Regions from separate parts of the Pedobacter sp. GW822-FHT03F06 genome, predicted to be linked through region 1. Evidence: riboswitches for the same ligand, from Rfam matches in the RefSeq annotation. Region 1 holds a riboswitch; each other region holds the start of a gene.
The links. Region 1 has a riboswitch for S-adenosylmethionine ahead of AC1RJ8_RS00435 (O-acetylhomoserine aminocarboxypropyltransferase/cysteine synthase family protein). Riboswitches for the same ligand answer to the same signal wherever they lie in the genome.

Region 1 (3,154 bases):
GCAGTTACTTTAACCTGTCCGTTAAAATCGGCAAATTTTGTTCTGGCTATGATTGTCCAAAGTAAAGCCTGGATATCATGCTGATCTACATCAGGATGCTTTTCTGCACTTTTGAGTATAGAAACCACAATTTCTTCCTTGGGGCCTAAAACCGGAGCATACATATAACCATCACCTTTTGACGGCGCGAAAGTTCCTGCTTTTAAACAATAACTTTTATTGGTCATTTCGTAAAGCCCCTCGCAAAGCACGAAACCACCCTCTGGATTTTTAGGCAGTAAGTACAAGGGCTGGGCTTTTAAATTTAATGAATTAATAAAATCAGGCAGCTTTTCGCCTTCTCTATTTACGTCTTCAAAATTAGTGGTAATGGCAGCAGGTTGTTTCAAAAACTTGTCTACGCCTAAAGCTTTAGCGCCCTGGGCGGTGCCCACTTTTAATAATTTATCTTTTAAGCCTCCAAACTGAGCGTTTACGCTGTTTAAACAGACTACAGTAAATAGCATTCCTAAACATAGGGATTTTGTATTTTTCATGATGATTAGATTTAGATAGGTAACACAAACTTAGAATTTTAAGCGTTAATTTTATATTAAAAGTTTAAACCACCTTATCAGAATAAAAAATACATTACTCATTTACAGATGATTGACATAAATTCGGAATTTTATTTTGTGGATTAAAATTAAATTCAGACATTTGGAATATTATTTGGCGGAAAGCTAAATAAAAGTCAATCTTCACGGGTTGATTTATAAAGAAGTGGCGAGAGACTGGCTCGATGACCCACTGGCAACCCTCAGAAAGAGAAGGTGCCAATTCCTGACCGGATAACATGGTGTTATTTGGAGATATAAATTAGAACTGATGAAAACATTAAATCTTCAATCGCTAAGCGAGCCCAGCGCAAACCAAAAAAATGTAGAACAAGTTTCTATTTCTTTTATTTGTTGCAATATGCGTGCGGTTACTTATATGTGCTGTTGCATAAAGTAATTTAAAAATCTTCCTTTTTTGTTTCTTTCAAACTGGAAGGTCCTGAGAAATCGGGATACGCCCTGCTAGGTTTTAGGATTAGCCTAAAGCACTACATGTATCATCTTATTCAACAATAAAAAACAGAAATCATGTCAACATCATATAAATTCGAAACTTTACAATTACACGCTGGACAAGAAATAGATCCAACAACAGGCTCAAGGGCTGTTCCTATTTACCAAACCACTTCTTATGGTTTTAAAAATGCAGAACATGGCGCCAATTTATTTGCGTTAAAGGAGTTTGGTAATATCTACACCAGGATTATGAATCCTACCAATGATGTTTTCGAAAAACGTATTGCCGCTTTAGAAGGTGGTGTGGCAGCTTTAGCGGTAGCATCTGGACAAGCAGCACAGTTTATTGCACTAAATAATATACTGGAGGCAGGCGATAGCATCGTTTCTTCAACCCATATTTACGGAGGAACCTATAATCAATTCAAAGTAGCTTTTAAGCGCCTGGGTATTCATGTCGATTTTGCCAACCCAGATGTACCCGAAGAATTTGAAAGCAAAATAACCGATAAAACAAAAGCAATCTTTTTAGAAACCATTGGCAACCCTGCATTTAGTGTGCCTGATTTCGAAAAAATTGCAGCCATTGCCAAAAAATACGATATCCCTTTAGTGGTTGACAATACTTTTGGTGCAGGAGGTTATTTGTTTAAGCCCTTAGAACATGGCGCCAACATTGTTGTAGAATCTGCAACGAAATGGATTGGTGGTCATGGAACCAGTATTGGCGGCGTTATCGTCGACGGCGGAAATTACAACTGGGGCAACGGTAAGTTTCCTCAATTCTCTGAGCCATCAGAAGGTTACCATGGTTTGGTTTTTAGCGATGTTTTTGGTATCGGCGGACCATTTGGCAATATCCAATTTATCATCCGTGCCCGCGTAGAAGGATTAAGAGATCTGGGACCTGCCCTATCGCCTTTCAATTCTTTTCTTTTGTTACAAGGCTTAGAAACCTTATCACTTCGTGTTCAGCGCCATGTAGATAATGCATTAGAATTAGCGACCTGGTTAGAAAACCATCCATTAGTTAAAGAAGTACAATATCCTGGCTTAGCCAGTAATAAATATAACAACCTGGCTAAAAAATATTTAAGCAATGGTTTTGGCGCAGTTTTATCTTTCGAGTTAGCTGGAAGCAAAGAAAATGCTACACAGGTAATTGATAACTTAAAACTGGTGTCGCATCTTGCCAATGTGGGTGATGCAAAAACGCTGATTATTCAGCCTTCGGCCACAACACACCAACAGTTAAGCGAAACAGAACAATTAGCTGCAGGTGTAAAACCAAATGCACTGAGGGTTTCAGTAGGCATTGAGCATATTGACGATATTAAGGCCGATTTCGAACAGGCATTTGCAACAATTAAAGCTACAGTTCCGGCAGAGAATTTACAAGCCTAAACCCCAAACCCTTTAAGAGGCTTTTTAAAAACGACAACAACATTACAAAATGCATAACAGTAAAAACGACAATGTAAAATCCACTTCGGGGAATTTTGCGTCAACATATAGCTATAACAAACAGTTCAAATTAGAGAACGGAAAAAAAATCCGTAACCTGCAAGTTGCTTATCAAACTTATGGCAAATTAAATGCAAATAAAGATAATGTAATTTGGGTTTGCCATGCACTTACCGCCAATGCAGATGTTTTTGAATGGTGGGAAGGTTTGTTCGGTGAAAATGCTTTGTTCAACCCGGAAGAGCATTATATCGTTTGTGCTAACGTTTTAGGCTCACATTACGGCAGTACAAACCCATTAAGTACCAATCCGGTAACAGGTTTACCTTATTACCTTTCTTTTCCACAGTTTACCATCCGCGATTTAGTATCAGCACACCAGTTATTGGCTTCGCATTTAGGTATCGATTATATTAAACTATTAATCGGAGGTTCTTTAGGCGGACAACAAGCTGTTGAGTGGAGCATTTCGGAGCCAAATAAAATCGAAAACCTGATTCTGATTGCCACTAATGCAGCGCATTCTCCTTGGGGAATAGCTTTTAACGAAAGTCAGCGTTTGGCCATTACCACCGATAGAACTTTTTATGCCAACCAGCCTAACGGTGGTAGCAAAGGTTTAAAAACCGCTCGTA
Region 2 (3,154 bases), on a different contig from region 1:
GCGGATGTTCCCACCACCTAACAATTCGAGACTAAAATCATTATTCAACTGTTTGTTAAAGTTTAATGTTGCATCGGTATTATTTTCACTTACCGTAAAGGCACTTTCTGTATAAGAACCGAAAGGCGTTCCGTTGGTACCATAGGCAATCCTAACTTTACGTCTATCATTATAATAATCCGTTCCTGACCTGAAATTTAAATCAAGTCCATCAATAATCTTATAATTCAGGGCTAAACTTCCAATAATCCGGCTACGGTTTTGCGATACGGTATTTTCGTAAGCTACCCAATACGGATTGCTGTAATAGCTATTGTTCCAGTTAAACGTTTTTCCATTTTCATCCAAATAATCTTTTAATTGGTTGATATCAACCTGACGGCCAAACCAGGTAAACTGCAACATGGTACTGGTAGATCTTGAACCTCCTGTTCCAGGTAAATTATCAGAATTAAGTTTGCTATAATTTGCGTTGGCAGTTAAGGTTAACTTCGGTGTTATTTTTAATGATGTATTCAGCACAAACGAATTTTTGCCCTGACCAGAGTTAGGCACTATACCAACCTGTTTCAGGTTATTGTATGAAATCCGGTAATCATACTTTTCGCCGGCATCTGCAACAGATACCCCATTATTTAATGAATATCCCGTCTGAAAGAAATCGCGCACATTATCGGGATGCGCAACAAATGGAACGGCCACTCCCTTCGAATAGAATTGTGGAATTAATCTACCATCCAATTTCGGACCCCAGCTTTCATCTACCCCATCGTTAATGCCTTTACCTGCACCATCTACATAGCTAAATTTGCCTTCCGATCCCTGACCGAAGGCATTTTGATATACAGGTAATGTAAGCAAAGTTTCCAATACTGCATTTGAGTTGATGGCAATGCCCAATCCTTTTTTCGATTTACCGGTTTTGGTTTTAATGAGTATAACCCCTGCAGCAGCCCTCGAGCCGTATAATGCAGCGGCATTGGGTCCTTTTAACACACTCATCGATTCTATATCTTCCGGATTAATATCCGAAATGGTGTTCGCATAATCTCTTGCCCCTGCAGAGTTTAACTGAGCGTTATCTACCGGAATTCCATCAACCACAAATAAAGGCTGGTTATTTCCAGCAATAGACGTTTCTCCCCTGATGACCACACGAGACGAGCCCATACTTCCCTGGCTGTTGGTTACCCGTACACCAGCTATTTTTCCAGCGAGTGCATTTACCAGATTGGATTCTTTTGCTTCAGCTACACGGTCCCCTTTCAATTCCTGAACCGCATAACCCAGCGACTTTTTCTCCCTGGAAATCCCCAAAGCCGTAACCACTACTTCATCAAGCGCATTATCGCTTGACTGAAGAATGACCGAAATGGGGCCAGCATTTTTATTGATTTGTATCTCCTGGCTTTTAAAACCGATATATGAAAATATCAATGTGCCCTTATCGGGTGCATGAATTGAAAAAGCCCCTTTTGCATCAGAAATAGTAGCTTGCCTGGTTTCTTTTATTGATACAGAAACGCCAGGCAGTGTTTCGCCATCTGCCGACTTTACCGTTCCGGTAACCGTTACATCCTGAGCAGAAAGCTTTTGTGCCAGGAAGAGCAGCAGGATAAACGTTTTTAATTTTAAATTTTTAAACATATTGTGTAGTTAATTAGTTAAAAAGGGATAATATTTTTGGGCAAAACAATTCCACTACGACTAAAACGTATTGTTTTAAAAAAAATAAAAAGGAATGGTTAGCCTAAAGAAGCCTGTTAAAATGGAGCGATTTTAACAGGGCATGCGCATTCGGAAGGATGCATTAAGGTGTGCATTAATGGGTTTTAGCTCGTCTGTTTTTTTCATTTGAATAATTTTCTTTAAACCGTATTTACTTATCAAGCTTGCATCGGGGCAAAAAAAAAGCACCCCCATAAATCAGAAGTGCTCCATATATTCTTATAAGGATAACGCAATCAACTGACTTAACTACCCCAGATTCATCTGAGATGGAATTAGCACCATTTCTAAAAATTAGATGGTTGCTAAGGCTTCATAGGGCCATTCCCTCCGCCTTTCTTGATAAGTATTTTAAAATAACTGCTGCAAAGGTATAATTAATTCCATTTATCCTATAGTTTTTATAGATTTTTATTGAAAAATTTTTTCTTTCCCAATTACATCCATATCTTTGTCTACTAATTTAGTCGTCAATACACATCCCAATGAAACTTAAATCCCTTTCAACAGCCATATTGGCTATATCAACAACTTTTATCTATGCCCAGGAACATAATACTTTACCCAATCAGGTAGTAAAACTCAACAAAATAAAATCTAAAGCCTTTGTTGCCCTCGGCAATTGGCGTGGAATAGCCAAGATAAAGGAAGGTCTGGAAATTCCTTTTAATTTCGAGATCAATGAAAAAAGCGGTCAGCAGAAATTATATTTCCGCAATGCTGAAGAAAGTTTCGAAGGTGGCCTAGTAAAACAAACGGCCGATTCGCTTTTCGTAAAACTTGATCAGTTTGATAATGAACTCGCATTTGCGATAGATGGAGACCAATTAACAGGTACATTAAGGAAACAGGATAAAGCTGGCAAACCTTTGGTAATTGTTGCTGAAAGGAAAAATTACCGTTTTAAAACAACAGGTAAACCTGCAACGGCAGATTATTCTGGCAGTTATGATGTAGTTTTTAAATCGCCAAATGGTAAGGAAGAAAAAACAGTAGGTTTATTTAAGCAAACCGGCAACAAACTTACCGGCACTTTTCTACGTGTAACAGGCGATTCGCGTTATCTGGAAGGGGTAGTAGAAGGAAATGAATTTCAACTTTCGAGCTTTATTGGCTCCTCTCCTGCCTATTACAAAGGAACTTTTCAGTCAGATGGCTCATTAACTGGCGAAATTTTAGGTGCAAGGGGAAGCCAGCCTTTTACCGGAACTAAAAATAAAGATGCTGCCCTGCCCGATCCTTACAAACTTACCTACCTGAAAAAAGGATACAAAACGCTTGATTTTAGTTTTCCTGATGTAAACGGCAAAAAGATTTCGTTAAAGGATGAAAAATATAAAAACAAGGTAGTGATTTTAACCATAACCGGAAGCTGGTGCCCAAATTGTGTTGACGAAGCTACTTTTATTGCACCCTGGTATAAAGA
Region 3 (3,154 bases), on a different contig from region 1:
GGTATGGTACTCCCCTCCTTCATCCTCACCACCGAAGCCAAGGCTTAAAGTAGGGATACCAAGGTGCTGTAAAAATGCAGAATAATCAGATCCTGTACCTAGCGCACCCAGATCAAGCGTTTGGCTGTCCTGTATTTTCTTACGTTCGGTAAGCGAGGCTGTAGAAATGGCTTTATTGGCTTTCCAGCGTTCAAAAATATTAGAACCCACCTGAGGGTCTTTTACATCTTTTGAAATTTCAGAAACAAAATTTTCTAAAGCATGCGAGCCGCCTGCTTCTAAAAAGCCACGGCCATTGCCATCCGAATTGATGTAGGCAACCGCTTTACTGTTTAACTCGTCTGCATGGTCTTCTACCCATTCTGTAGAACCTAAAAGCGATTGTTCTTCTCCATCCCAGGCAATATAAACAAGTGTTCGTTTAGGTTTTATACCTGCCTTTGCCAATTTTCCGATAGATTTTGCTTCTTCTAATAAAGAGGCTAATCCACTTACCGGATCTGCAGCGCCATTTACCCAGGCATCGTGGTGATTACCGCGGATGATCCACTGATTTTTAAATTTACTTCCCTCAAGTTTTGCTACAACATTGTATGCTGGCACAATATCCCAGTTAAAAGCCAGGTTTAAACGAACCACGGTACTTCCATCGCCAATGTGGTAGGTAACGGGCAAGCCGCCGCTCCAATCGGTAGGTACTACCTGACCTTTAAGTGCAGCAAGCAATGGCAAAGCATCATGATAACTGATAGGCTGAACCGGAATTTTAAGAATCGTTTTGGCATCGCCCCGCTCCAACCTTTTGGCATCCTTTGTAGAACCGATTCCAGGGGTCAATGGATCACCGGGATAAATTACCATATCCATTACCGATCCCCGTTGAACAGCAAATTCTGGCTTGTAAGCACCCTGTGGATATACATCGCCTTTCACAAAGCCATCATCTTTTGGATCCGAATAAATGATACAGCCCACCGCACCATGTTCGTAAGCTATTTTAGGTTTAGTGCCCCGCCACGACCTGCCATATTTTGCAATAACAATCTTGCCTTTTACGCTGATGCCTAAACGCTCCAACTTTTCATAATCAGCTGGCAGACCATAATTTACAAAAACAAGGCCTGCACTTACATCGCCATCGGCACTCCAGGCATTGTAAGGAGGCAACTGCCCTTGCTGTGCGGTTGCTAAATCTTCCTTAACAGCCTTTTCTTCAAGCGAGGCGCTGTATTTGTTGCTTCCTAAAAATTCTACCGATCGGGTTTTAGGTGTTGGAAATAAAACATAATAAGTCTCTATTTTTGCATCCCAGCCATAGCTTTTAAACTTTTTCAGTACAGATTCTGCTACCGTTTTACTGCCCTTAGCGCCCAAGTGATGGGGGTTGGCAGAAAGCTCTTTTATGGTCGCCCCTATATTTTCTTTATTAAGCCCAGCATCAAATTTCTGCTCAATATCTCGCTGTAGCGGAATGTTTTGAATTTTAAATCCACTCAGTTTTTCCTGCGCCAATAAAGGAAGCCAGAGCAATTGAATAGCCGTGAAAAAGGTAAAAGTTTTCTTCATTTTCTGATTTTTTAGGAGTTCTTTACCAGAAAAACTTTGAGCGACCTCAAAATAATTAGCATGCGGATGCATAACCAACTTATCTTCTCCACCCTTGGGCAGAAAGGAATTAGCACCTTTTACAAGTGTATAGGTTCCTCAGACGTCTTAGGGCCCTTCCCTCAGTCTTTCTGGATAAGTATTATATAATGATGCAAAACTAGAAATAATAATCTAGTATTCCTATAGGATTTGTATTATTTATTTCGATGGCATGTTTGTGAAAAAAAATATACCAGGGCATTTTAGCAGGTTTTTTGGCCAACGTGTGTATTTCGGTGAAAGTTGACTCCTCTGTTTCGGGCCAAACTGGCCACCAATTTGATTACCGGACCATGCACATCTAAGTTCCTTTCCCTCTGAACAGGTGGTCACTTTAAAGCGAAATGGCGCGACAGTTTAAATGCAGAAAGGACGTACACACCAGCAAAATCATGCAAATATCCGCTGTAAAAGACTTAGTCAGGCGGGGTTCAAATTTGCAAAGGAGATATACCTTAAAAATAATTAAATGTATTGTTGGCTAAAAAATAAAAAAAGCCATTCAATCCTGAGTAGGCTAGTTTAAATAAAAAGTGTCCCCTATCATAGGGATTCGTAGATATATTAAATTTCCATTTCAAAATGTCGCTGAATCTAAATTGAAAAAACGGATGTTTTAGATAGGATAATTTTAACAGTTTCATTGTAAGGATTGCAACTCTTCTTTTTAATTATCAGGTTATTTCACAACTTCCTCCTTGGCCGGCTCGCCCAAATGACCAAGCCATCTCAGCGGCGAATAGGTATCACCGATGCAAATTTTTAAAATTTGGGCGTTGGCTTTTTCAAAATTTTCACTGTTGCTCAGTAAAATTACAGCGATTCCAGCTTTAGGAAAAGCTACAGCATAATTCTGGTTAGCATCACCATGCCCGGTATGGAAAAAGGCCCGTCCAAAAGCCGACTTGAATGTACCAATGCCCAGCCCCCATGATAACCCGATAGCATTATTTTCATTTGTAATGCTGTCTTTCAAAGGACCAAACCCCCGTTTACTTTTCACCGGGACCTGTGCACGAAGCATCTCATGATAACCTGATCTGGATAAACCGTTTTCTTTCATTAGGTTGATCATAAACCGAGCATAATCTTCGGCTGTTGTTGACATCGAACCTGCAGCACGGCTACTCTCCCGTCTTTCAGAGCCATATTTCTTTCCGTCTTTGAAGTAAGCATAAGAAAAATTGTTTTCAAAGGATTTTTCCCAGATCATACTGGTGTATTCCATCCTTAGTGGAATAAAAACTTCTTCACGTGCGATAATTTCGAGTTTCTTTCCCGTTAACTCTTCAATCATAAATCCCAATAGATTAATGCCCTCATTGGAATAATAGAACTTTTCACCAGGTTTGGCAATAAGATTAACTTTGTTGCCATACAGCTGGCGTAAAACGGGCAAACCAGAACTATGACTTAACAGCATCCTGGGCGTGATCAGATTAAATGATGCGGTGTCATCTCCAAGATCTTTCCATTTTGGATACTCAGCTATCGGTTTTTTAAGATA
Region 4 (3,154 bases), on a different contig from region 1:
TCCTTTTCCCTGCAAACATTTTAAGCCATTTTCGATAACCGACCATTTAGATGAATCGACCATGATGGGCAATTTGGCAATATCAGGTTCAGAAGCAATGAGGTTTAAGAATTTGGTCATTGCTGCTTCAGAATCCAACATCCCCTCATCCATATTCACATCGATTACCTGCGCACCACCTTCAACCTGTTGTAAGGCAACGGCCAGTGCAGATTCGTAATCGCCGCCCAAAATCAGTTTAGAGAATTTCGGAGACCCGGTGATATTTGTTCTTTCACCAATATTTACAAAAATGCTTTCTGGGGTAATGGTTACAGGTTCCAGCCCGCTTAAACGCATATATGGTTGAAGAACCGGTATTTTTCGAGGTTCAGCTTTTCTCGCATTTTTGGCAATACAACCAATATGCTCTGGTGTGGTACCACAACAGCCGCCCACAATATTCACAAAACCAGAGGCAATAAAATCGTCAACCAAATGTGCGGTTTCATGTGGCTGCTCATCGTAAGCACCAAACTCATTTGGTAAACCGGCATTTGGATAGGCCGAAACATAACAACCTGCTTTTGCAGCAAGCTCCTCAATATGCGGACGCATTTCTTTAGCGCCCAATGCACAGTTAAAACCAATACTTAATGGTTTTGCATGCATTACAGAGTTCAAAAAAGCTTCGGCAGTCTGACCTGAAAGTGTTCTGCCAGAGGCGTCGGTAATGGTACCGGAAATCATGATCTCCAGTTTACGGCCAATTACCTCTTCGTATTTTTTAATGGCTACAATAGCCACTTTAGCATTTAAAGTATCAAAAATGGTTTCGATTAATAATACATCAGAACCACCATCTACCAAACCGCGCACCTGCTCATAATAAGCGGCTTCCAGTTCGTCAAAATAAACTGCCCTAAAACCAGGATCGTTTACATTCGGCGACATGGAAAGGGTACGGTTAGTTGGGCCAATGGCGCCGGCCACAAAACATTTACGGTCTGGATTTGCAGCCATGAACTCGTTTACAGCTTCTTTTGCCACCCGTGCACCTTCAAAACTCATTTCGTAAGAAAGGTCTTCCATCTGGTAATCGGCCATGGAAATGCGCTGTGTACTGAACGTGTTGGTTTCGATAATATCGGCACCAGCGGCCAGGTACTCCAGGTGTATTGTTTTAATAATATCCGGACGTGTGATGTTGAGCAAATCGTTATTGCCTTTTACATCACAGGGATGGTTTTTAAATCGCTCCCCCCTAAAATCTTCTTCGGTTAAGGTATATCGCTGAATCATGGTACCCATTGCACCATCAATCACCAAAATACGTTTTTCTAATTCTTCTCTTATGCTCATTCTTGTTGTAAGATTTGAGATATGAGGTATCAGATATGAGAATGGATAAGACGCAATGTCTCAAATCTCAAATCTATAGTCTCAAGTCTCTAAAAAGCTTATTTAAAAAGTTGGTACGTGAATCGTAATCCTAAACTTATCTGTTTCTGCTATTTGCAGAATAGAATTTAGCACCTTGTAGGTTACAGGTTGCTAAGACTTCGTTGGGTCTAATCCCTCCGTCTTTCTTAATAAGCATACAAAAATGCAACAAAGCAACATCAATTCCAAAATTTATCGCTTTGCTGCCAAATAAAATTACAAAGGCCATGCAATTCTGCACGGCCTTAAGAATATTGTTCTGTTAATGACTATTTTCTGCTTCCGAAAATACGAAGTAAGAAAAGGAAGATATTTAGGAAATCTAAGTATAAAGACAATGCAGCTACAATAGCCATTTTTTTAGATTCAATCTGAAGAACCTGTTCACCGCTAGCTTCTATCCCTTCGCCAATTCTTTTAATTTTTTGTACATCATAAGCCGTTAATGCTGTAAATATGGCAATACCAATAAATGCCATAAACAAACTGAACTGTTCACTCTGAACAAACATATTAATTACACTGGCAATCACTAAACCAATTACTCCAACCATTAAAATCGGCCCGAATTTACTTAGATCGATATTGGTTGTATAACCCATAAATGCCATTATTCCAAATATCCCGGCTGCTCCTGCAAAACAGCTCACTACTGAACCTGAAGTATAAGTTAACAAGATAAAACTTAAACTAACTCCAGTTAGTACTGAATAAAGTACAAAAACGCCAATTAACGCCGGTAATGACAATCTGCTTAAACCGAATCCCATTAATAAAACCAGTCCAAGCGGTGCAAACATGGCTACATAACCAAAAATTGACATGCTCACTTTACCGGTTGTTGGATTAATATTTAAAAGGTATTGCATTAACTGCTCATTGGTACCAAATAAATAGGCGGCTACTGTTGATAAACTCAATGCAACGAACATCCATAAGAAAACGTTTGCAAAGAATTTTTTAGAAACAGATTTTTCCTGTACAAAAACACTGTTGTCCTGATATTGATAATTTTGTTGTTCCATTTTAAATTTTGCGTATTTAACTATATAAAAATAAATATTTAGTTTAATCTTTTTGTCAGCAGTTCTTCAACTTTTTTAAAGAACTGTAGCGGTTTTAGGGTGCGCCATGGCAGATTGTCAAATGCACCACCAAAGTTAATGTAATAATCGATGTTATTATCGCGAAACTCGGTGATTACATGTTCCTGAAAATTTACTCCAACAATCCAGCCATCTTCTACTTCCTGAAACCACTCTTCGTAGTAACTATCATCTGAAGCATGAAAATTCAGTACATTTTCACCAATCAGGATAAATTTATTAATGCCTTCATCCATCATCAGCTCTAAAATATCACGTTTCAGCAGCATAATGTCGTTGTTAATGGCATCGTTCCACTCGCCTATAAATTCTATAACGGCATAACTGCGATCATAATCGGCATATAACACCTTCATGTATAGGGTATTTGAACCAAATTCGTCCCATTGCGGGTGCAGTAAAAAGTTATAAATCTGCTTATCGAAGTAAAGTTCTGAATATTCGGTATTGTAAAATGGCGAACGCTCATCTTCTGCAGAAATATAATCATCTCTCCACTGGTAATAAGGCTCAATTTCGTGCATACTTTTCTCTAATTATTGAATGGGTGAGTTTTGAATGAGTGAATGTTAAGGTCATTTCTACTTTACATCATTCTATCCTTCAATCATTCTTTCATTCTATTC

Region 2: it holds a riboswitch for S-adenosylmethionine, as region 1 does, so the genes downstream of both, AC1RJ8_RS09445 (SusC/RagA family TonB-linked outer membrane protein) here and AC1RJ8_RS00435 (O-acetylhomoserine aminocarboxypropyltransferase/cysteine synthase family protein) in region 1, are expected to answer to the same signal.
Region 3: it holds a riboswitch for S-adenosylmethionine, as region 1 does, so the genes downstream of both, AC1RJ8_RS16675 (transferrin receptor-like dimerization domain-containing protein) here and AC1RJ8_RS00435 (O-acetylhomoserine aminocarboxypropyltransferase/cysteine synthase family protein) in region 1, are expected to answer to the same signal.
Region 4: it holds a riboswitch for S-adenosylmethionine, as region 1 does, so the genes downstream of both, metH (methionine synthase) here and AC1RJ8_RS00435 (O-acetylhomoserine aminocarboxypropyltransferase/cysteine synthase family protein) in region 1, are expected to answer to the same signal.

The regions. Positions count from the first base shown of each region.
Region 1 is NZ_JBXANE010000001.1:132,969-136,122, forward strand. It holds gene AC1RJ8_RS00430 (hypothetical protein) at 1-536, opposite strand, end outside; SAM riboswitch class I at 750-860, shown strand; gene AC1RJ8_RS00435 (O-acetylhomoserine aminocarboxypropyltransferase/cysteine synthase family protein) at 1,128-2,459, shown strand; gene AC1RJ8_RS00440 (homoserine O-acetyltransferase family protein) at 2,509-3,154, shown strand, end outside.
Region 2 is NZ_JBXANE010000004.1:417,596-420,749, forward strand. It holds gene AC1RJ8_RS09445 (SusC/RagA family TonB-linked outer membrane protein) at 1-1,647, opposite strand, end outside; SAM riboswitch class I at 1,971-2,077, opposite strand; gene AC1RJ8_RS09450 (peroxiredoxin family protein) at 2,214-3,154, shown strand, end outside.
Region 3 is NZ_JBXANE010000009.1:84,872-88,025, reverse strand. It holds gene AC1RJ8_RS16675 (transferrin receptor-like dimerization domain-containing protein) at 1-1,566, opposite strand, end outside; SAM riboswitch class I at 1,643-1,747, opposite strand; gene AC1RJ8_RS16670 (serine hydrolase domain-containing protein) at 2,327-3,154, opposite strand, start outside.
Region 4 is NZ_JBXANE010000002.1:230,664-233,817, reverse strand. It holds gene metH (methionine synthase) at 1-1,341, opposite strand, end outside; SAM riboswitch class I at 1,475-1,578, opposite strand; gene AC1RJ8_RS03560 (Bax inhibitor-1/YccA family protein) at 1,692-2,447, opposite strand; gene AC1RJ8_RS03555 (hypothetical protein) at 2,486-3,052, opposite strand.